2 regions of the Schaalia naturae genome follow, and region 1 is predicted to be linked to the other one. Evidence: riboswitches for the same ligand, from Rfam matches in the RefSeq annotation. Region 1 holds a riboswitch; the other holds the start of a gene.
The links. Region 1 has a riboswitch for ZMP and ZTP ahead of purH (bifunctional phosphoribosylaminoimidazolecarboxamide formyltransferase/IMP cyclohydrolase). Riboswitches for the same ligand answer to the same signal wherever they lie in the genome.

Region 1 (10,289 bases):
AGGAACGAGAGCGCGGCGCCGACCGCGACCAGCACGACCGTGCCGATCATCACCCGGCGGACCCATTCCAGCGTGGTGCCCGCCTGGATCTGGTCGACGACCCGGCCCATGACCCAGGGCAGAGCGATGCCGGCGAAGGCGGCGCCCAGCTGGAGGACCAGCACGCCGGCCAGCTGCCCCCGGTAGGCCAGGACCAGGCCGCCGAGCCTGCGTCTGATGGTGCGTCCGTCTGCGATGGGGAGTTTCATGCCTCTCCCGCCTCCCGTCCCACGACCGCCCGGTAGGCCCGCGCGGCCTCGTCGCCCCTGGCTGCCGCCAGGCTCAGGTCCTCATGCGTCCCGCGTGCGAGCTCGCGGCCGTCCGCGTCCAGGAGGACCACCTCCTCGCAGTGCTCGAGGACCAGTGGGGACGCGGTGACGACCACCGTCGTGCGCCCCCGGCGCGCCTCGGCCAGCTTGCGGGCGATGCGCGCCTCGGTGTGGGAGTCGACCGCCGAGGTCGGCTCGACCGCGATGAGCACCGGCGCGTCCGCCGCCACCGCCCGCGCCAGGGCGACGCGCTGACGTTGTCCGCCCGAGAGGTTGCGGCCCTTCTCTGCGACGACGCCGTCGAGGCCGCCGGGCAGGGAGTCCAGGACGTCGTGCGCGTCGGCGACCTCCAGCGCCGCCAGCAGCCGGGCGTCGGCCTCGTCGGGCTCCGGGTGGAAGAGCACGCCCTCCGCTCGGGTCGCGGCTTCGATGACCTCGCGCTGGACCAGCTCGGTGACGCCGCGGGCGGGCCGGGCGCGGGCGAGCGCGCCCTGGACCTCCTCGCGCAGCGTCCCCGAGTAGAGCTGCGACTCGGCCCCGGACAGGAACACCCCGCGGCGCACCTGCTCCAGGGGGACGGTGCGCAGGTCGCGTCCCGCGGCGAGGACCTCCTCGGCGTCGTCGACGCGACCCAACCGGGTCGCGACGCCCGCCGAGGCATCCGGGTCGGCGCTCACCAGCGCCGTCATCCGGCCGGGGTGCACGGTGACCCCGGTTCGCGCGTCCGTGAGGTCGGCATCGCCCAGGTCGGCGGGATCGAGGCCCGCTGCGGTGTGCGCGCGCGAGTCGTCGACCAGCGGGGGCACCTGGAGGATGCGGGTCATCTTGCGCACCCCCACCCACGCGCGGGTGAACTCCTGGATGACGTTCGTGGCGACGTTGATGGGGTTCCGGAGGAATGTCGTGTACCCGAAGAACGAGACCATCTGCCCGGCCGTGATCGTCCCGTCGAAGGTCAGCACCGCCCCGTAGCCGATGACGACCACCGTGAAGAGCATCGGCACCGACTGGCGCAGCATCGTGAGCAGCGCCGAGGTCGAGGCGACGGTGATCCCGGCGTCGCGCACCCGCGCGGACTGCTCGCGATAGGTCGCCGTGAAGACGTCCTCGCCCCCGATGCCGCGCAGCACGCGCAGGCCCGAGACCGCGTCCGTCGAGATCGTCGTCAGGCGCCCCTGCTCCTCGCGCGCGACCGCTTGCCGGCGCTGGAGCGGGCCGACCAGGAACGTCAGCGCGATGACGACGACCGGCAGCCCGATGATGACCAGCAGCCCCAGCGGGGTCGACGTGGTGAGCATGAGGACGCACACCAGCGCCGTGGAGACCACGGCGGCCACGACGTCCGGGCACCACCCGAATGCGGCTCCCAGGTGGTCGGCGTCGGTCAGCAGCGCGGTGACGATGTCCCCTGAGGGCATGTCGCGGCGGACCGCCCGCCCATTGCGCGACAGCCGGTGGCTGATGGAGCGGATGGCCCCCATCTGGGCGCTCAGCCACAGGGTCGTGTCCGTGGTCTGTCCCAGCCCGTCGCCCACCGCCATCAGCGCGACCACGGCGAGGAACATCAAGGAGGGGCCGACCAGGTGCGGTCCCAGCCCGCGCTCCAGCCCGGCGTCCAGCAGATTGCCCATGGCCCAGGAGATCAGCACCGAGCCGATGTAGTCGGCCAGGCGCACGGCGATGGCCGCCAGCATCACGGCCCACGAGCGCCGGACGAGGGTCCCGACGAATGCGGGCATCCTCGAGGGGAGCTCCGGGGCGGGCCCGGGCACGGCGCGCCAGGGGCCCCACCAGGTTCGGGGGGTGCGGCCCATCGGGGGAAGGTCGACGCCGACCTCCTCCGCGCGGCGGCGCAGGAAGGAACGGACCTCGGGATCGGGGATGTCAGCAGACGGGTGCCTGCGCGACGGGAAGTTCATGGGACCTCGCAGAGCGAAAGGAGGCGAGCAGGTGGGAAGACCAGTGGGTCAGGATGGAGACGGGCCTCGACCCGAGGACGGGGAGGCGCTCACCCAACAGGGTGCGCGACAGCGGATCCTGTCACGACGTCGTTGCGGATCTGGGACATGCCGGCACCCCCTTCTTCCCTCATCTGCGCAGCTCGCGCGCGCATCACATGCTGATAGGCACAGTACCCCGTCGGGTCCCCGGACAACAAATCGCCTCTCACAGCTGCGGCAGGATGTCGCGCCACACGGCGCGCAGGATGTCGTCGATGGCGCCCTCGAAGTGGGACGTCAGGGTGACGCAGGCGTCCTGCTCGGGCAGGACCACCGAGAACTGCCCGTACTTGCCGTCCGCGCGCCACGCGCCGGGCACCGTGCAGCGCCAGACCTGCAGGCCGTATCCCTCGCCCTCGGGATCGACCTCGCGATCGGGCCGACCGAGCCTGGTGTCCACCCAGTCGGCGTGCATCGCGTCGACGAAGCCCCTCGGGATGACGCGCGTCCCACGGAAGGAGCCGCCGTCCAACAGCGTCTCGCCCAGCCTCGCGAGCTCCGAGGTGGTGAGGAACAGGCCGGAGGCCGCCAGCGAGTGGCCCCTCGGGCAGCGGTGCCACTGCGGGTTGGCGATGCCGAGCCTGTCGAAGAGCCGCGGCACCAGGTAGTCGCGCAGGTCCTGGCCGCTCCGGCGCTCGACGAGCCGGCCCAGCGCGTACGTGCAGGCGTTCGAGTACTCGAAGAACGCGCCGGGCTCATGTGCGAGCGGGGTGGCGAGGAAGGCGCCCAGACGGTCCTCGGCTTCGAGCTGTCCGGGCCCGAACCAGGTGTCGGGGCTGCCCGAGGTCATGGTCAGCAGGTGGCGCACGGTGATCGCCCCGACGCCCTCGCCCGCATGGTCCCGGTACTCGGGGAAGGCGTCGAGCAGGCGGTCCTCCGCGGTGAGCAGGCCCTCGCCCATCGCGATGCCGACGCCCGCCGCCGTGAAGGTCTTCGACGCCGAGTAGAGGCACACCCGGTCGTCGGAGCGGAACCGGTGCTCCTCCCCGATCCGCCGTCCGCTGGAGGCGTCGCGGTGGAGGACGTGGACGCCGGACACGCCCAGGTGCTGCTCGGCGACGGAGAGGCGGAAGGGCGAGAAGTCGATCACGCCTCCAGCCTAAGCTCCGTCCGCCCGGCCGAGGATGCGGGGCCGCCCCCGCCCGGCATCGCGCCTCAGTGGGCGAAGTGGCGCGTGCGGGTCAGGTACATCGTGGTGCCCGCCCCGCGCGCGGCGGCGATCGACTCCTCGTCCCGGATCGAGCCTCCGGGCTGGACGACCGCCTTCACGCCGGCGTCGATGAGCACCTGGAGCCCGTCGGCGAAGGGGAAGTACGCGTCCGAGGCGGCTACGGCCCCCCGGGCACGCTGCTCCGGCGCCTGCGCGAGGACGTCCTCGGCGCGCGCCCCGCCCGCCGAGTCCACCGGCGCCGCCGCGTCCCCGCTCTCGCGCGCGCCCAGGGTGTTCGCGCGCTCGACTGCCAGACGGCAGGAGTCCACGCGGTTGACCTGCCCCATCCCCACGCCCACCGACGCGCCGTCCTTGACCAGCAGGATCGCATTGGAGCGCACGGCACGCACCGTCCGCCAGGCGAAGGCGAGGTCGGCCAGGGTCGCCGCGTCCGCCGCGCCGCCGGAGACGAGCTCCCACGCCGCCGGGTCATCGCCCGCCGCATCCAGCGCGTCGCGGTCCTGGACCAGCAGCCCGCCCGAGATCTGGCGGAAGTCCGTCCCGGCGCGCTGGGGCGGCGTCACCTCCAGCACCCGGAGGTTCTTCTTGGCGGAGAGCACCTCAAGCGCCCCGTCCTCGTAGGCGGGGGCGAGGACGACCTCGGTGAAGATCGGGACGATCTGCCGGGCCAGGGCGGGCGTCACGGGGCGGTTCACGGCGATCACCCCGCCGTAGGCGGAGACCGGGTCGCAGGCGTGGGCCTTGCGATGGGCCTCTTCCACGGTCGCGGCGATCGCGATGCCGCAGGGGTTGGCGTGCTTGATGATCGCCACGCACGGCTCGTCGTGGTCGAACGCGGCGCGCAGGGCGGCGTCTCCGTCGGTGTAGTTGTTGTAGCTCATCGCCTTGCCGTGCAGCTGACGGGCGTTCGCGATCCCCGGAGCGGGCGCCGCGGGGGCCTGCGGAGAGGCGGACGGGGACGGCGCCGGGCCCGCCGCGGAGCCGGCCTCCCGGTACACGGCGGCCGACTGATGGGGGTTCTCGCCATAGCGCAGGGCGGCCACCCGCTCGAAGGCGGCGCCGGCGAACCGCGGGAACGCGCCGTCCCTCTCCCCTCCGGGTTCCGTCCGCCCGGCGAACCAGGTGGCGATCGCGAGGTCGTAGGCGGCCGTGTGGGCGAAGGCCTCGGCCGCCAGGTCCCGCCGCTGCGCCAGCGTGAATCCGCCGCCGCGGACGGCCTGGACGACCTCGTCGTACCGGCCGGGCGAGGTCACCACCGCGACCGAGGGGTGGTTCTTCGCCGCCGCGCGCACCATGGACGGGCCGCCGATGTCGATCTGCTCGACGCACGCGTCGAACCCGGCGCCCGACGCCACCGTGTCCGCGAAGGGGTAGAGATTGCACACGACCAGGTCGAACGCCTCGATGCCCAGCTGCCCGAGCTGCTCACGGTGGTCGGCCTTGCGCTGATCGGCGAGCAGCCCCGCGTGGATCGCCGGATGCAGGGTCTTGACCCGCCCCTCGAGGACCTCGGGGAACCCGGTGACCTCCTCGACGGGGGTGACGGGGATCCCCCGCCCGGCGATCGCCTGGGCCGTGGAGCCGGTGGACACGATCCGGACGCCGGCGTCCGTCAGCGCTCGGGCGAGCTCCACGAGGCGGGTCTTGTCGGAGACCGAGATCAGGGCCCGCCTGATCGGGCGGACGTCCAGGGTCTCGAGGTTGTCAAGGCGAACGGTCATCATTCCTCCAGAGGTGTCGACGGCTGCTGAGCCCCGGCGCCCAGGCGGGCGACGCCTCACGGGAGAACCCGGCCGCTCCCCGGTGGTGTCCCACCCTCGCCAGTCGCGGCCGCCCTCAGGATACCCGCCCTCGGTCCCCCACGACCACCCGCCGCCCGCGCAGCGTCCAGCCGCCGCGCGCCATGCGTCCCACGATGTCGACCAGCTGGGCCCGCTCCGCCGCCTTGATGCGCTCCAGCAGGGAGCCCACCGTGTCCTCGTCGGCCACCGGCACCGCGACCTGCGCGGTGATCGCGCCCGTGTCGGTGCCGGAGTCGACCAGGAACACCGTCGCCCCGGTGATCCGGACGCCTGCGGCCAGCGCGTCCGCCGGCGCGTGCGTGCCGGGGAAGGCCGGCAGCAGCGAGTTGTGCGTGTTGAGGATGCGCCCTCCGAAGCGCCCGAGGAAGGCGGGCCCCAGCAACTTGAGGAACCCCGCGCAGACCACGAGGTCGGGGTCGAAGGCCGCGACGCGTTCGGCGAGCTCGCGGTCCCACTGCGCGCGGACGGCCTTTCGATCGGACGGGGCGCCCGCGGCCGGCGCCAGCGGGTGGACGAAGACGGGGGTCCCCCGTCCGGCGGCCCAGTCGATCCCGGCGCACGGACGGTCCGCACCCACCGCGACGATCTGGGCGCCGAAACCGGGATCGGCCGCGGCCCCGGCCAGCGCCCTCATGTTCGAGCCCTCTCCGGACACCAGCACGACCAGGCGGGCCGGCGCCAAGGGGGACTGACGGACGTCGTCGGTCATGGGATCTCCTGCGAGTGGTCGTCATCGGTGCCGTCCCCGGTGCCGGGGGCGTCCCCTGCGCGCCGGCCGGAGACGTCCAACCTCTCGGTGGGCTCCCCGTCGGAGGGGGCCGCGTCCGCGGGAGCCGGGTGGCCGCCGCGGGGCGTGGCCTCCCCGAGTGTAGGACGGGCCGTGCGGGCGGGTCCGTCCTCGTCCATCGGCGCGGACTCCGCGGACGCGAGGACGGGACGGGACGCCCCCGCTCCGGCGCGCACGCGGGCTCCCAGCCTCCCCGAGGCCGCACCGACGCGGGCCCTCAGCGCCTTCAGGCCGCGCCGGGCGAGGGTGACGGACGCGGGATGGGCGGCCAGGGCGACGATCTGGGCGGTGACGACGACCTCGAGGGTCGCCATCGCGGCCCCTGCGAGCACGCGGGGCCCCAGGAGCGCCATGCGCTCGGCCCCGAGATGCAGGACGGAGAGCCAGAACCATCCGGCCACCACTGCGCCGGACACGACCAGGCACGTCAGGCCTGCGAGCGCTTGCGCCCCGAGATCCTCGGCACGGTGCCTCCACCGCACCCAGGCGCCCACGGCCGCGCCTAGGAGGACCAGGATCAGCGCCACCTGGTTGCCCGGGGCCGTCGAGGGTACGGCCCCGAGGAGGGGGATCGCGGGGATCGGCAGGACGGGAGCGGTGCCCGGCGCGTGCAGGGCGTCCGTTCCCACGTGGAACCCGGGGCCCGCCAGCCAGGACAGGGCCCATGCCATCGCGGTGGGCGTGAAGAGGAGCTGCGCGAGGACGAGGACGGCCGTGTCGACGCCCGACGCCAGCAGCAGATCCTGGATGCCGGCGACCGCCTCGCGCGAGGCCCACAGGGAGGCGGCCAGACCCGCGAGCCCCGCCGCGGCGGCCGCGATGACCGCGCCGCGCGCCTGGAGCAGTCCCTCGTGGGCCCAGGGGGCGCGGACCGCCCACGACGGGCGCCACTGCGTCTGCGAGGCGACCGCCCACAGGCAGGCCGTGCCCGCGACGGCCACGGCGCCGGGGACCGCCCGGAGCCAGGCGGCGTGGTCGGCGGTGGACGCGACCAGCCCCAGGGAGGTGATCGCGAAGGTCGGCACGGCCGTCCACTGGGCGGCGGCCGGGAACCGCCGGCCCGGGAGCAGGAGGACCCGCAGCATGATCACGCTCAGCAGCGTCATCAGCGTCGGGACCGCGCGGTAGGCGACGCCCCCGACCTCGACCGGGCAGCCCAGCACCGCGGCCCACACGTCCCCGCCGACGCCCATCGCCTGGGACCATGTCGCCTGGCCCAGCCAGGCGTTGTCTGAGACGCCGAGGTAGCCGACCAGGGTGAGCAGCATCATCAGCCCCCAGCTGATGAGTGCGGCCTCAATGCCCGCGAGCCCCGAACGGGCCCATCCGTCGGGCAGGGAGATGCGGATGGTCGGGCGGGGTCCGCCCGGCCGAGCCCCCGCCGCGGGACCGGTGCGCGGACGCGGGGACGCCGGGGATGGGGAGGGGGCGGCGGACGAGACGGGGGTCGGCGCCGCGGGGCGCCGTCTGCGGGAGCGCGGATGTGAGTCGGTCATGTCGCCTCCATCGTCGCGCACGCGGATGCGCCGGGCCCGCCGCAGCGCCGGGGACCGCCGACTTCCGCGCGCCGGGGCCCGTGGCCTCAGCTGCGCCCGGACCGGGCCTCCTGGAGGATCTCCCGGGCCAGGCGCGCGGTCTGGGAGGGCGTGCGCCCCACGCGGACGCCCGCGGCCTCCAGGGCCTCGGCCTTCGCGGCGGCCGTGCCCGACGACCCGGAGACGATGGCGCCGGCGTGGCCCATCGTCTTGCCCTCCGGCGCGGTGAATCCGGCGACGTAGGCGACGACGGGGGTCGACATGTTCTCCTGGATCCACGCGGCCGCTCGTTCCTCCGCGTCCCCGCCGATCTCGCCGATCATGACGACGAGCTCGGTGTCGGGATCCTCCTCGAAGGCGGCCAGCGCGTCGATGTGCGTGGTCCCCACCACCGGGTCGCCCCCGATGCCAAGCGCGGTGGAGAAGCCCAGGTCGCGCAGCTCGTACATCATCTGGTAGGTGAGCGTGCCGGATTTCGAGACCAGCCCGAGGCATCCCGGCCCGGTGATGTCGGCGGGGGTGATGCCGACGTTGGACTGGCCAGGGGTGATGATGCCCGGGCAGTTCGGGCCGATCAGGCGGGTGCCGCGCTCCAGGGCGCGGGTGACGAATCGCACGGAGTCGGCCACCGGGATCCCCTCGGTGATGACGACGACCGTCCCCACTCCGGCGTCGATGGCCTCGAGCACCGCGTCCCTGGCGAAGGCCGGGGGCACGAAGACCACGGAGACGTCGGCGCCGGTCGACCTGCGGGCCTCGGCGACGGTCCCGAAGACGGGGACCTCGACCGGCCCGTCGGCGACGCCGTCGGCGCCCGGCCCGTAGCCGTGCACGTCGAAGGTCACGGAGGTCCCGGCCTTGCGCGGGTTGACCCCGCCGACGACGGCGGTGCCGGCGCCCAGCATGCGGGCCGTGTGCTTGCGCCCCTCGGACCCGGTCATGCCCTGCACGATGACGCGGGAGTCCGCGTCGAGGAAGATGGACATCTCTGGTTCTTCTCCTGTCTGGGTCCGGGGTCTCAGGGACGGGCCGGGGTGGCGGCCGGGTCCGGGTCGGGGGTGGCCCCGCCCTCGTCGACGGCGCCGGCGGCGAGCCGGGCGGCCAGGCGGGCGGCGCCGTCCATCGTGTCGGACATGTGGATGAGGGGGTGGGCCGCTTGAGCGAGGATCGCGCGCCCCTCCTCCACCTTGTTGCCGTCCAGGCGCACGACCAGCGGCTTGGTCGCCTGGTCGCCCAGCAGGTCCAGCGCCCCCACGATGCCGCGGGCGACCTCGTCCCCGGCGGTGATGCCGCCGAAGACGTTGACCAGGACGGCCCGCACCTGAGGATCCCCGAGGATGACCTCGAGGCCCTTGGCCATGACCGCCGCGGACGCCCCGCCGCCGATGTCGAGGAAGTTCGCTGGGCGCACGCCGAACTCCTCCCCCGCCAGCGCGACGACGTCGAGGGTGGACATCACCAGGCCCGCGCCGTTGCCGATGATGCCGACCTGCCCGTCCAGGCGCACGTAGTTGAGGCCGGCCTCCTTCGCCATCGCCTCGCGCGGGTCCTCCGCCCGGGTGTCGGCGAAGGCCGCGTGGTCCGGGTGGCGGAACGCCGCGTTGTCGTCGAGGGTCACCTTGCCATCCAGCGCCACGATGCCGCCGTCGGCGGTCTGGACGAGGGGATTGACCTCGACCAGGGTGGCGTCCTCATCTCGGTAGACCTCCCAGAGCCTCGTCAGCACAGGGGCCGCGCGCCGCGCGGTCGGGTCGTCGAATCCGGCGGCGCCCAGGATCGCGCGGGCGACGCCGTCGTCGATGCCGGTGACCGGGTCCAGGGGGATGCGGGCGAGTGCCTCGGGCCGTTGCCTGGCCAGAGTCTCGATCTCCATGCCGCCCTCGCGGGAGCACATCGCCAGATGGCGCCGGTTCGAGCGGTCGAGCAGGATCGAGAAGTAGTACTCCTCCGCGATGTCGGCGCCCAGCGTGACCAGGACCGAGCGGACCGTGTGCCCCTTGATGTCCATGCCCAGGATGTCCCTCGCGCGGGCCTCGGCCTCCTCCGGTCCGTGCGCCAGCTTGACGCCCCCGGCCTTGCCGCGTCCCCCGGCCTTCACCTGCGCCTTGACGACGACCAGGTCGGCGCCGAGCGCCTCGGCGGCGTGCCGGGCCTCCTGGGGCGTGGTCGCCAGCTCGCCCCGCTGGACGGGGACCTCGTGCGCGGCGAACAGCTGCTTGGCTTGGTATTCGTACAGGTCCATGCCCGTCCTTCCAGCGTCTGATCCGTCTCCCGAGTCCAGCCGGATTGCTCGACATCGAGACATCTGTGAGACAGCGTACCCCGCGTATGGGCCGTCAGTCCTATCTCCGGGGGTCCTCCCCTTCCCGTCCCGTCTCCGCGGGGCGGTCCCCCGGACGTCAGAGCCGGGTCAGCGGCGCCATCCGGACCAGGAGGCGCTTCTCGGAGGAGGCGAAACGGACCTTCGCCACCAGGCGCGGCCCCGCCCCCTCGGTCGCGACGACGACGCCCTCCCCCAGGGTGGCGTGCGCGACCCGGTCCCCGACCGCGAGTTGGAGCGTCTCCTGATCTGCGCCGTCGCGGGCGTCCCGCGCCCCTGGCGGCGGCGCCGGCGCGTGCCGCGGCGCGCCCATGCGCACCGTGCGCCCGAGCCGCGAGCCGCTCATCGGGGTGCCGTTGCCCGGAC
Region 2 (10,289 bases), 190 kb from region 1:
CCGTTCGGCGTCGCGGAACAACCACCAAGGAGTTCCTCACATGGCAGACCCCCGCATCGTCACCGTCACCGGCGCCGCCGGGCACATCGGCTACGCTCTGCTCTTCCGCATCGCCTCCGGCCAGCTCTTCGGCCCGGATGTCCCCGTCAAGCTCAACCTGCTGGAGATCCCCCAGGCCGTGCATGCCGCGGAGGGCACCGCCATGGAACTCGACGACTGCGCCTTCCCCCTGCTGTCCGGCATCGACATCTTCGACGACGCGGCCAAGGCCTTCTCCGGCACGAACGTGGCCTATCTGGTCGGCGCCCGCCCGCGCACGAAGGGCATGGAGCGCGCGGACCTGCTGGAGGCCAACGCGGGCATCTTCGGGCCCCAGGGCGCGGCCATCAACGCCGGGGCCGCCGATGACGTGCGTGTCCTGGTCGTGGGAAACCCGGCCAACACGAACGCGGTCATCGCGCAGAACGCGGCGCCTGACGTCCCGGCCGACCGCTTCACCTCGATGATGCGCCTGGACCACAACCGCGCGATCTCCCAGCTGGCGCACAAGACGGGTGCGGCCGTGTCCGACATCAAGAACGTGGTCGTGTGGGGCAACCACTCCGCCGACCAGTACCCGGACGTCTCCTACGCGACGGTGGCCGGCAGGCCCGCCGCCGACCTGGTCGACGACGCCTGGCTGTCCGAGGAGTTCCGCCCGACCGTCGCCAAGCGCGGCGCGGCCATCATCGCCGCGCGCGGCGCCTCCTCGGCCGCGTCCGCCGCCAACGCCGCCATCGACCACATGCACTCCTGGATCCACGGCACTCCCGAGGGCGAGTGGGTCACCGCCGGCGTCTACTCGGACGGATCGCACTACGGCGTGCCCGCGGGCCTGTCCTTCGGGTTCCCGGTCACCTCGGCCGACGGCGAGTACCACGTCGTCGACGGCCTGGAGATCTCCGACGCCACGCGCGCCGGCATCGACCACAACATCGAGGCGCTCCGCGAGGAGTACGACGCCGTCAAGGCGCTCGGCTTCATCAAGTGAGGCGCGCGGCCGGATCCGTCGTCCGGCCGTCCCCCGGCCCCGTCGTCCACGAACCTGGGCGGCGGGGCTCTCGTATGCGGTGCGCCGACGGCGCCGATGCTGTCACCAATTCCGTGACAAATCACACTCTGGATGTTACGTTGTCGCCTATGGGCGGCCCGCGCGGGAGCGGGCCGGCCGGTTGATCGCCCAGGGACGGGAGTGATCTGCCCGGAGAGAAGGAGAACCGCTCGATGAGCGAGGCTATCGATCAGGCACTGCGCGAGGCGACGGAGACGAGGGCGATCGAGTTCGGCCCAGGCGCGGTGCATCGCGCCGGGGCGATGTTCGCGAGGCTCTTTCCCGGCAAGCGGGCGCAGATCGTCGCCGATGAGAACACCTTCGGCGCCGCGGGGGCCGCCGTCGGGCACTCGCTGCGCGAAGCGGGCGTGCCGATGGGGGACCCGTACGTGCTCCCGGGCAGGCCGACCCTCTACGGCGACTACACGGAGGTCGAGAAGCTGCGCGAGTTCCTGCGGCCCCGCGCGGATGCGGCCGTGTGCTCGATCGGGTCCGGCACGCTCAACGACATCGCGAAACTCGCCGCGGCCGAGCTGGGGCGCTCCTACATGCATGTGTGCACTGCGGCCTCCGTGGACGGGTACACGGCGTACGGCGCGTCGATCTCGCGCGACGGCTTCAAGATCACGAGACCGTGCCCCGCCCCTGCCGGCCTGGTCGCCGACACGGACATCATGGCGGCGGCCCCGCAGCGCCTGACATCGACGGGCTACGGCGACCTGATCGAGAAGATCCCGGCGGGGGCCGACTGGATCCTCGCGGACGAGCTGGGCATTGAGCCCATCGTCGCCCCCGTGTGGGAGCTCGTCCAGGGGCCGTTGCGCGAGACGCTCTCGCAGCCCCGGCGCGTCGGCCGAGCGGATCCGCAGGCCGTCGCGGCGCTGGCCCAGGGGAACATCATGTCGGGCCTGGCCATGCAGGCGCTGCGGTCCTCGCGTTCGGCATCGGGTGCCGGCCACCAGTTCTCCCATGTGTGGGAGATGGAGGGGCACGGGCTCGACTGGGAGCCGCCGCTCTCCCACGGGTTCAAGGTCGGCGTCGGCACCGTCGCCTCCTGCGCGTTGTGGCAGGAGGCGCTGGCGCTGGATGTGGGCTCCATCGACGTGGATGCCCGGGTCGCGCGCGCCCCGAGCGACGCGGAGGTCGAGGAACGCGTGCGGATGCTCCTGCAGCCGCGCATCGCCGGCGAGTCCGTCCCCCACGCGGTCGGGAAGAACCTGCAGGGCGACCGTCTGCGCGAGCGCATCCAGGTGATCCGCAGCCACTGGGAGGCGATCACGGCGCGATGCGCGCCGCAGCTCCTCACTCCGGACGAGGCGGCGGAACACCTGCGCGAGGCGGGCGCCCCCTCCCATCCCGAGGCGATCCGGATCGAATGGGACCGCTTCCGCCTCACGCATTTCAAGGCGCAGATGATCCGCCCGCGCTACACGGTCCTCGACCTGTTGGCGGACCTGGGGGAGCTCACCGCCGTGGTGAACCGCCTCTTCGGCCCCGCCGGGTACTGGGGCAGGCACCGGCATCCGGGGGCAGCGGAGGGCACCCTGTCCGCCGACGTCGCGGGGGGACGGCCATGAGCCACGTGATCGGCATCGATTTCGGCACCCTCTCGGCGCGCGCCGTGATCGCGAGCATCGAGGACGGAACCGTCGTGTCGGATGCGGTCGCCGACTACCCGCATGGCGTCATGGCGCAGCGCCTCGATGTGGCGGACGGCCGGGACCTGCCGCCCGACTTCGCGCTCCAGGAGCCGGCCGACTATCTGGACGCCCTGCGGCGCTCCGTGCGCGGCGCCCTCGCGGGATCGGACGTCGACCCCCAGGACATCGTCGGCATCGGGCTCGATGCGACGAGCGCCTCCGTCCTCGTGACGGACTCCCGGGGGACGCCCCTGTGTGAGACGCCCGGGTTCCGGACGAACCCGCATGCCTACCTCAAACTGTGGAAGCACCACGGCGGGAGCCGGCAGGCGGAGCGCATCGTGGCAGCCGCTCGGGAGAGGAGGGAGGGGTGGCTGGAGCGCTACGGCGGGACCCTCTCGGCGGAGATGCTGCTGCCGAAGGCCCTGGAGACCCTCGAGGAGGCGCCGGAGGTCTATCGCGCGGCCTCGGAGATCGTCGATGCGGCAGACTGGCTGACGTGGCAGTTGACGGGCCATCTGGTCTACGCCGCGGGCGACTCCGGATACAAACGGATGTACCAGGACGGTCGCTACCCGTCGAGGGAGTTCCTGGAGTCGGTGAACCGGGAGTTCGGCGGTGTCTTCGAGGACAAGATGCGCCACCCCGTCGTGCCTCTGGGGTCCAGGGTCGGAGGACTGACCGCGACCTGGGCGCGGACGCTGGGTCTGCGCCCGGGCACGCCCGTGGCAGCGGGCAACATCGACGCGCATGTCCATGCGGCGGCCGTCGACGCGGTGCGTCCGGGGCAGCTGACCGGGGTGCTGGGCACCTCGGTGTGCTGGATCGTCCAGGCCGAGCGCCTGCGCAGCGTCCCCGGGATCTTCGGGGTGGTCGACGGGGGCGTGGCGGAGGGCCTGTGGGCGTATGAGGGCGGCCAGAGCTCGGTGGGCGACACGTTCCAGTGGTTCATCGACCGCAGCCTGCCGGAGTCCTACCGGGCGGAGGCGCGCCGGCGCGGCATCAGCGAGTTCCAGCTGCTGGGCGAGCGCGCGTCGAGGCAGGGGATCGGCGAGAACGGACTGCTCGCCCTTGACTGGTTCAACGGCAACCGCTCGATCCTGGTGGACGCGGAGCTCACCGGCATGATCGTGGGCCAGACCCTGCAGACGAGGCCGGAGGACCAGTATCGGGCGCTCATGGAGGCTTGCGTCTTCGGCGCCCGCGTCATCATCGAGAACTTCGAATCCCATGGCGTGCCGGTCGACGAGATCCGGGCCGCCGGGGGACTGCTCAAGGAGCCGTTCCTCATGCAGATGTACGCGGACATCACGCGGCGGCCCATCTCGGTGGCCACGGTCGCCCAGGCGGGTGCGCTGGGTTCGGCGATCTTCGCGGCGGTGGCGGCGGGGGCCTACCCCACCGTCGTCGCGGCCGCCGACGCGATGGGCGGCGTGCGCGAGCGGGCCTACGTCCCCCGCGAGGAGGCCTCCCGCCGGTACGACCGCCTCTGGGAGCTCTACCGCCACCTGTATTTCCTGATGGGCCGCGAGGACGACGTGATGCACCGGCTGAAGGGGATCCAGCGTGAGGCCCTGTCGGAGAGCCAGGCCCAGGCGGCGCCGGCGAGAACGGAGCGGTGAGATGACGACCGTGGCGGTTCTCGGAGCGGGGATCATGGCGAGCGCCCTGACGTTCCCGCTGGCCGAGAACGGGGACGACGTCCGCCTGGTCGGGACGCATCTGGACCGGGACCTCATCGACTCCCTCCAGAGGACGGGGGTGCACCCGGGCCTCGGACTGGCGGTGAACCCCGCCGTCCGGGCATACCAGCTGGAGGACGCGCCCCGGGCGTTCGAGGGGGCGGACGTCGCGATGTCCGGCGTGAACTCGTTCGGCGTGCACTGGGCCGGCCGCCAGTTCGCCCGCCTCCTGCGACCGGGCATGCGGGTCCTTTCTATCACCAAGGGGATGGAGGCCGACGACGAGGGGACGTTGCGCATCCTGCCGGACGTCATGAGGTCCCTCGTGCCCGCCGACGTCGCGGACGGCGTCACATGGTCTGCGGTCGTGGGCCCTTCGATCGCCGGAGAGGTGGCGGTGCACCGCGACACCTGCGTCGTCTTCTGCGGGGAGGACCAGGTCTCACTCGACGGCCTGGCGGATCTCTTCCGCACGCCCTACTACCACGTGTGGACCTCCACCGACTTCGTGGGCCACGAGGTCGGGGCCGCCGTCAAGAACATCTACGCGTTCGCCGCCGGCTTCGGCCAGGGCCTGCTCGACCGCGAGGGAGAGGCGGAGGCGCGCTACCGGCGCTTCAACTACGGGGCCGCCGTCTTCGCCGAGGGGCAGAAGGAGATCCGGCAGTTCGTCTCGATGCTCGGGGGCAGACCGGAGACGGCGGACGGACTGGGAGGGGTCGGCGACATGTTCGTCACCTCGATGGGCGGGAGGAACGTCCGAGCCGGACGCTACGTCGGCGCAGGCATCCCGTTCTCCGAGGTGCGCGGGCGCCTGATGAAGGGCGTGACGCTGGAGGGCGTCCACGCCATCAGCGTGATCGGCGCGGCGCTGGAGCGGCTGACGGAGCGCGGACTCGTCGGCGCGTCGGACTTCCCCCTCTGCCGCCACCTGTACCGGGTGGTCGAGCAGGACGCCCCCATCGACATGCCCTTCGAGGAGTTCTTCGGAGGCATGCGGTAGGCGTCACGCGTCCGGGCCCGCTGTGAGGCGGATGCGCTCGAACATGTCCTTGACCGCGGGGTAAAACTCGCGCTGGATCGCGTGCCATCGCCGGTACTCGGCGGCGCGGCCGGGGTCCGGATCGGTCCTCTCCCCGCGATGGCACATCCCCTCCGCCGCCGCCTCCGCACTCGGGTAGGCGCCCACTGCCGCCATCGCGAGGACGGCCGCGCCGTGCGCCGACACCTCGGCGACCGAGGAGAGGATGAGGGGGAGGCCTGTCGCGTCGGCGAGGATGGACCGCCACAGCGCCGAGCGCGATCCGCCTCCCATCGCGTGGAGCTCCGTGACCGGGTGGCCGAGGTCGTCGGCCATCCTCTCGAGGTTGGAGCAGAGCTCGAAGGCCATGCCCTCCATGAGCGAGCGGTAGGCGTGGGCGCGGGTGTGCCCCGAGCCGAACCCGATCATCGCCCCCCGTGCGAAGGGATTCCAGAAGGGGGTCTGGACGGCGTTCCAGTAGGGCAGGGTGATCAGCCCCTCGCTGCCGGGGGCGACAGCGGACGCCTCCCGCTCGAGGTCCGGATCGACGGATCCGCCCAGACCCGGGTCCCCGAGCTCCTCACGGAACCAGTTGAGCAGGACCGAACCGGAGTTCTGGACCGACTCGAGGACGTAGCGGCCGGGGATGCCGGAGACGAGCGTGCGGTACGCGCTGCCGAGGAGGCAGCCGGACGCGTGCACCCCGCAGACGATGGAGGTCCCCACGTTGAGGTAGGCAATGCCGGGCCGGATGGCCGCGGCCCCGAGTCCCGCCGCCTGGCCGTCCCCGAGCCCCGCGATCAGGGGGATGCCGTCCGCAAGCCCCCAACGGTGCTGCAGCTCCGGTCGGATCGGAGCGATCGGCGCCCCCGGTTCTGCGAGCCCGGGCATCTGGGAGGGGCGCAGCCCGGCGAGCCGCAGCAGTTCCGGGGCCCAGGTCCTGCGCCGCACATCGAAGAGCCCCAGCGAGTCGGCGCTCGCGGTCGAGGACACCCACCGCCCGGTGAGCCGGTGGGCCAGGAAGGCATGGACATCGACGATGCGTTCGGCATGCTCGATGTTCGACGGCTCGTTCTGCGCGATCCACGCGATCTTGTAGAGCGCCGGGGTCGTGTCCGGCTGTTTTCCGGACAACTCATGGACGTGCGGCGATCCCAGGCGGCGGATCTGGTCGCCAGCCCGCGAGTCGAGCCAGAGGATGGCGGGGCGCTGCGCGGCCCCGTCCCGGTCGAGCAGCGCGAACGTCTCGCGCTGATGGGTGAGGCACATCGCCGCGATGCGGCGCCGGTCGTCTCCGGGCACCTTCGCCACGGCCTCGTCGACTGCCGCGCGGACCGCCGCCCACCAGTCGGCGGGATCCTGCTCATAGCGGTCCATCCCCGGCGTGCGCAGGGGGATCGGCTGTCTGCCCGAGGCGCATACGTCTCCGTTGCGGGCCACGACGACGGCCTTGGCTGCGGATGTCGAGCAGTCGATGGCCACGACCAGGGGATCCTCGACGGCCCTCGGCGACGCTCCACGGCCGGCGCGTCGCGCGCTCGCGGGCGGGATGCCGCTGGGCGACGGGACAATCCTCTGGGGCTGCGGCATACCTGGACCTCTTCGCCCATCGGTTCGTGAGGCGGGTGCCGCGCTTCCTCGGAGCGGCCCCGTCGGCTCGATGCGGTCCCAGCATAGCCCGCCAGACGCCCGCCGCGCCGGCGAGGGGGCGCAGCGGGGCCGTTCGCGGGCCGAGCATCCGGCGCCCGGCTCCTTCCCGCCCGCCTACTCTGTGCGCCATGACGACTCCCGCCCCGGCATCGGCCGCCTCTGGCTCCGAGCAGCTGATCCTCACGCTGTCCTGTCCCGACCAGCCCGGCATCGTGCACGCCGTCTCCGGCGTCGTCACCGGGGTCGACGGCAATATCATCCAGTCCCAGCAGTTCGGCGATCCGGACTCGGGGCTGTTCTTCATGCGGGTGGAGGCCGACTCCCCATCCGGGCGCGGTCCCGTGGAGGCGGGCATGGCCGAGGTCGGGTCGCGCTTCGGGGGGACATGGCGCGTCGAAGAGTCCGGCCGCCCGCTGCGCACGGTCGTCATGGTCTCGCGCGAGGGGCACTGCCTGACGGACCTCCTGTACCGCCAGCGCTCCCAGGGCCTGCCCATCGACGTCGTCGCGGTCGTCGGCAACCACCCGGACCTGGCGCCCGTCGCCCAGTTCTACGGCGTCCCCTTCCTTCTGGTGCCCGTCACGAAGGACACCCGGCAACGCGCCGAGGACGAGTTGCTGGACCTCGTGCGCGCCGAGCGCGTCGAGCTCATCGTGCTGGCCCGGTACATGCAGGTCCTCTCGCCGGCCGTGTGCGAGGAAATGGCTGGGCGCGTCATCAACATCCATCATTCCTTCCTGCCCAGTTTCAAAGGGGCGCGCCCCTACGCCCAGGCCCATGAACGCGGCGTCAAACTCATCGGGGCGACCGCCCACTATGTCACTCCGGACCTCGACGAGGGGCCCATCATCGAGCAGGACGTCGCCCGCGTCACCCACGCCGACTCGACGGCGGACATGGTGGCGCTGGGCCAGGACGTCGAGCGCCGCGTCCTGGCGCAGGCCGTGCGCTGGCACTGCGAACACCGCGTCCTCATGGACGGCTCCCGCACCGTCGTGTTCTCGCGCTGACCGGCGGCCTCGGCGCGGAGACGCGCCGGGAGCGGGCGGCGACGCCCTCGTCGGGAGGGCTCCGCGGTGGACGCCGGAGGATCGGCCCGGGCGGGCTGCGCTAGGCTGACCGCAGTCGTGACTGGCGCACAGGTGGGGGACCACCGGGGAGCGATCGATCGGACGCCGCGGCCGCCCGCCTGGGCCGGGGCTCCACCCGGGAGACCGGTGAGTGAACCTGATCTGGAGAGAGCCCATGAGCGATTCCCTCAATGACATGACCCTGGCGGAGCTCGACCCCGAGATCCGCGCCGTGCTGGATGACGAGCTCGCCCGCCAGCGCGGGACGCTCGAGATGATCGCGTCGGAGAACTTCGTCCCCCGCGCCGTCCTGGAGGCGCAGGGGTCGGTCCTGACGAACAAGTACGCGGAGGGCTATCCCGGCCGGCGCTACTACGGGGGCTGCGAGTTCGTCGACGTCGCGGAGCAGCTGGCCATCGACCGCGCGAAGGCGGTGTTCGGCGCGGACTTCGTCAACGTCCAGCCCCATTCGGGCGCGCAGGCCAATGCCGCGGCGCTCATGGCGATGGCGGCGCCCGGGGACACGATCCTGGGGCTGTCCCTGGCCCACGGCGGCCACCTCACCCACGGGATGCGGATCAACTTCTCCGGCAAGCTCTACCACGCCACCGCCTACGAGGTGGATCGCGCGACGCAGCGTATCGAGCCCGATCGGGTCCGCGAGGTCGCTCTGCGCGAGCACCCGAAGGTCATCATCGCCGGATGGTCCGCCTACCCGCGCCACCTGGACTTCCAAGCCTTCCGCGACATCGCCGACGAGGTCGGGGCCGCGCTGTGGGTCGACATGGCGCACTTCGCCGGCCTGGTCGCCGCCGGCCTCCATCCCAGCCCCCTGCCCCACGCGGACATCGTGACGACGACGGTCCACAAGACGCTCGGCGGGCCGCGCTCGGGCATGATCCTCTCCTCGCGCGGCGAGCAGTGGGGGAAGCGGGTCAACTCCGCGGTCTTCCCCGGCCAGCAGGGCGGTCCCCTCATGCACGTCATCGCCGCCAAGGCGATCGCGATGAAGATCGCGCAGACGCCTGAGTTCCGCGACCGGCAGGTCCGCACCCTCGAGGGCGCCCAGAGGCTCGCCGAGCGCCTGGGCTCCCCCGATGCCCGGGCCGCCGGGATCCGGCTGGTGACTGGCGGCACCGACGTTCATCTCGTCCTCGTCGACCTCGTGGAGTCCCCGCTGGACGGGAAACAGGCCGAGGACCTGCTCCACGAGGTGGGCATCACCGTCAACCGCAACGCGGTGCCCTTCGACCCGCGCCCGCCGGCCGTCACCTCGGGTCTGCGCATCGGCACGCCGGCGCTGGCCACCCGCGGATTCGACGCGGAGGACTTCACCGAGGTCGCCGACATCATCGCGACGGCGCTCATCCAGGGCGCGGCCGGAGCGGGAGCCGTGGACGTCGAGGGACTGCGCGCCCGCGTCCGCGCGCTCACCGACGCCCATCCCCTCTACGCCGGACTCGACCGGTGAGAGCGCCGTGGGACGGCTCCGCCCAGGTCCTCGACGGCGCGGCCACGGCGGCGGCCATCAAGGCCGAGCTGGGGGAGCGGGTCGCGGCGCTGCGCTCCCGCGGCATCGTCGCCGGGCTGGGGACGATCCTCGTGGGGGAGGACCCGGGGTCCGTGGCCTACGTCGCCGGCAAGCACCGCGACTGCGCGGAGGTCGGTCTGGAGTCGATCCGCATCGACCTGCCGGCCACCGCCTCACAGCGTGAGATCGAGGCCGCGGTCGACCGCCTGAACGCCGATCCCGCCTGCACGGGCTACATCGTGCAGCTGCCCCTGCCCCGCGGCGTCGACGCCAACGCCGTGCTCGAGCGGATCGATCCGGCCAGGGACGCCGACGGCCTGCATCCGACGAACCTGGGGCGCTTGGTCCTGCGGGGGAGCGGCCCCATCGACTCGCCCCTGCCGTGCACGCCGCGCGCCGTCATCGAGCTCATGGCGCGTCACGGGATCTCGCTGGAGGGCGCGGACGTGTGCGTGATCGGGCGCGGCGTGACCGTCGGGCGCTCGATCGGGCTGCTGCTGACCCGGCGCGAGGTCAACGCGACCGTGACCCTGTGCCATACGGGGACGCGCGGCCTCGCGGAGAAGGTCCGCTCCGCCGACGTGGTGGTCGCCGCTGCGGGGTCG

Region 2: linked by a shared signal. The riboswitch ahead of glyA (serine hydroxymethyltransferase) and the one ahead of purH (bifunctional phosphoribosylaminoimidazolecarboxamide formyltransferase/IMP cyclohydrolase) in region 1 are both predicted to bind ZMP and ZTP.

What each region holds. Positions count from the first base shown of each region.
Region 1 is NZ_JBHTEF010000001.1:1,863,679-1,873,967, forward strand. Features, by position in the region: gene ACFQWG_RS08345 (ABC transporter ATP-binding protein) at 1-248, opposite strand, end outside; gene ACFQWG_RS08350 (ABC transporter transmembrane domain-containing protein) at 245-2,227, opposite strand; gene ACFQWG_RS08355 (serine hydrolase domain-containing protein) at 2,475-3,398, opposite strand; gene purH (bifunctional phosphoribosylaminoimidazolecarboxamide formyltransferase/IMP cyclohydrolase) at 3,464-5,200, opposite strand; ZMP/ZTP riboswitch at 5,232-5,317, opposite strand; gene purN (phosphoribosylglycinamide formyltransferase) at 5,316-5,990, opposite strand; gene ACFQWG_RS08370 (cell division protein PerM) at 5,987-7,564, opposite strand; gene sucD (succinate--CoA ligase subunit alpha) at 7,651-8,589, opposite strand; gene sucC (ADP-forming succinate--CoA ligase subunit beta) at 8,622-9,845, opposite strand; gene ACFQWG_RS08385 (UvrD-helicase domain-containing protein) at 10,003-10,289, opposite strand, start outside.
Region 2 is NZ_JBHTEF010000001.1:1,676,350-1,686,638, reverse strand. Features, by position in the region: gene ACFQWG_RS07495 (malate dehydrogenase) at 41-1,030, shown strand; gene ACFQWG_RS07490 (sn-glycerol-1-phosphate dehydrogenase) at 1,264-2,667, shown strand; gene ACFQWG_RS07485 (ribulokinase) at 2,664-4,352, shown strand; gene ACFQWG_RS07480 (NAD(P)H-dependent glycerol-3-phosphate dehydrogenase) at 4,354-5,415, shown strand; gene ACFQWG_RS07475 (xylulokinase) at 5,419-6,915, opposite strand; gene purU (formyltetrahydrofolate deformylase) at 7,212-8,093, shown strand; ZMP/ZTP riboswitch at 8,201-8,285, shown strand; gene glyA (serine hydroxymethyltransferase) at 8,329-9,624, shown strand; gene ACFQWG_RS07460 (bifunctional methylenetetrahydrofolate dehydrogenase/methenyltetrahydrofolate cyclohydrolase) at 9,621-10,289, shown strand, end outside.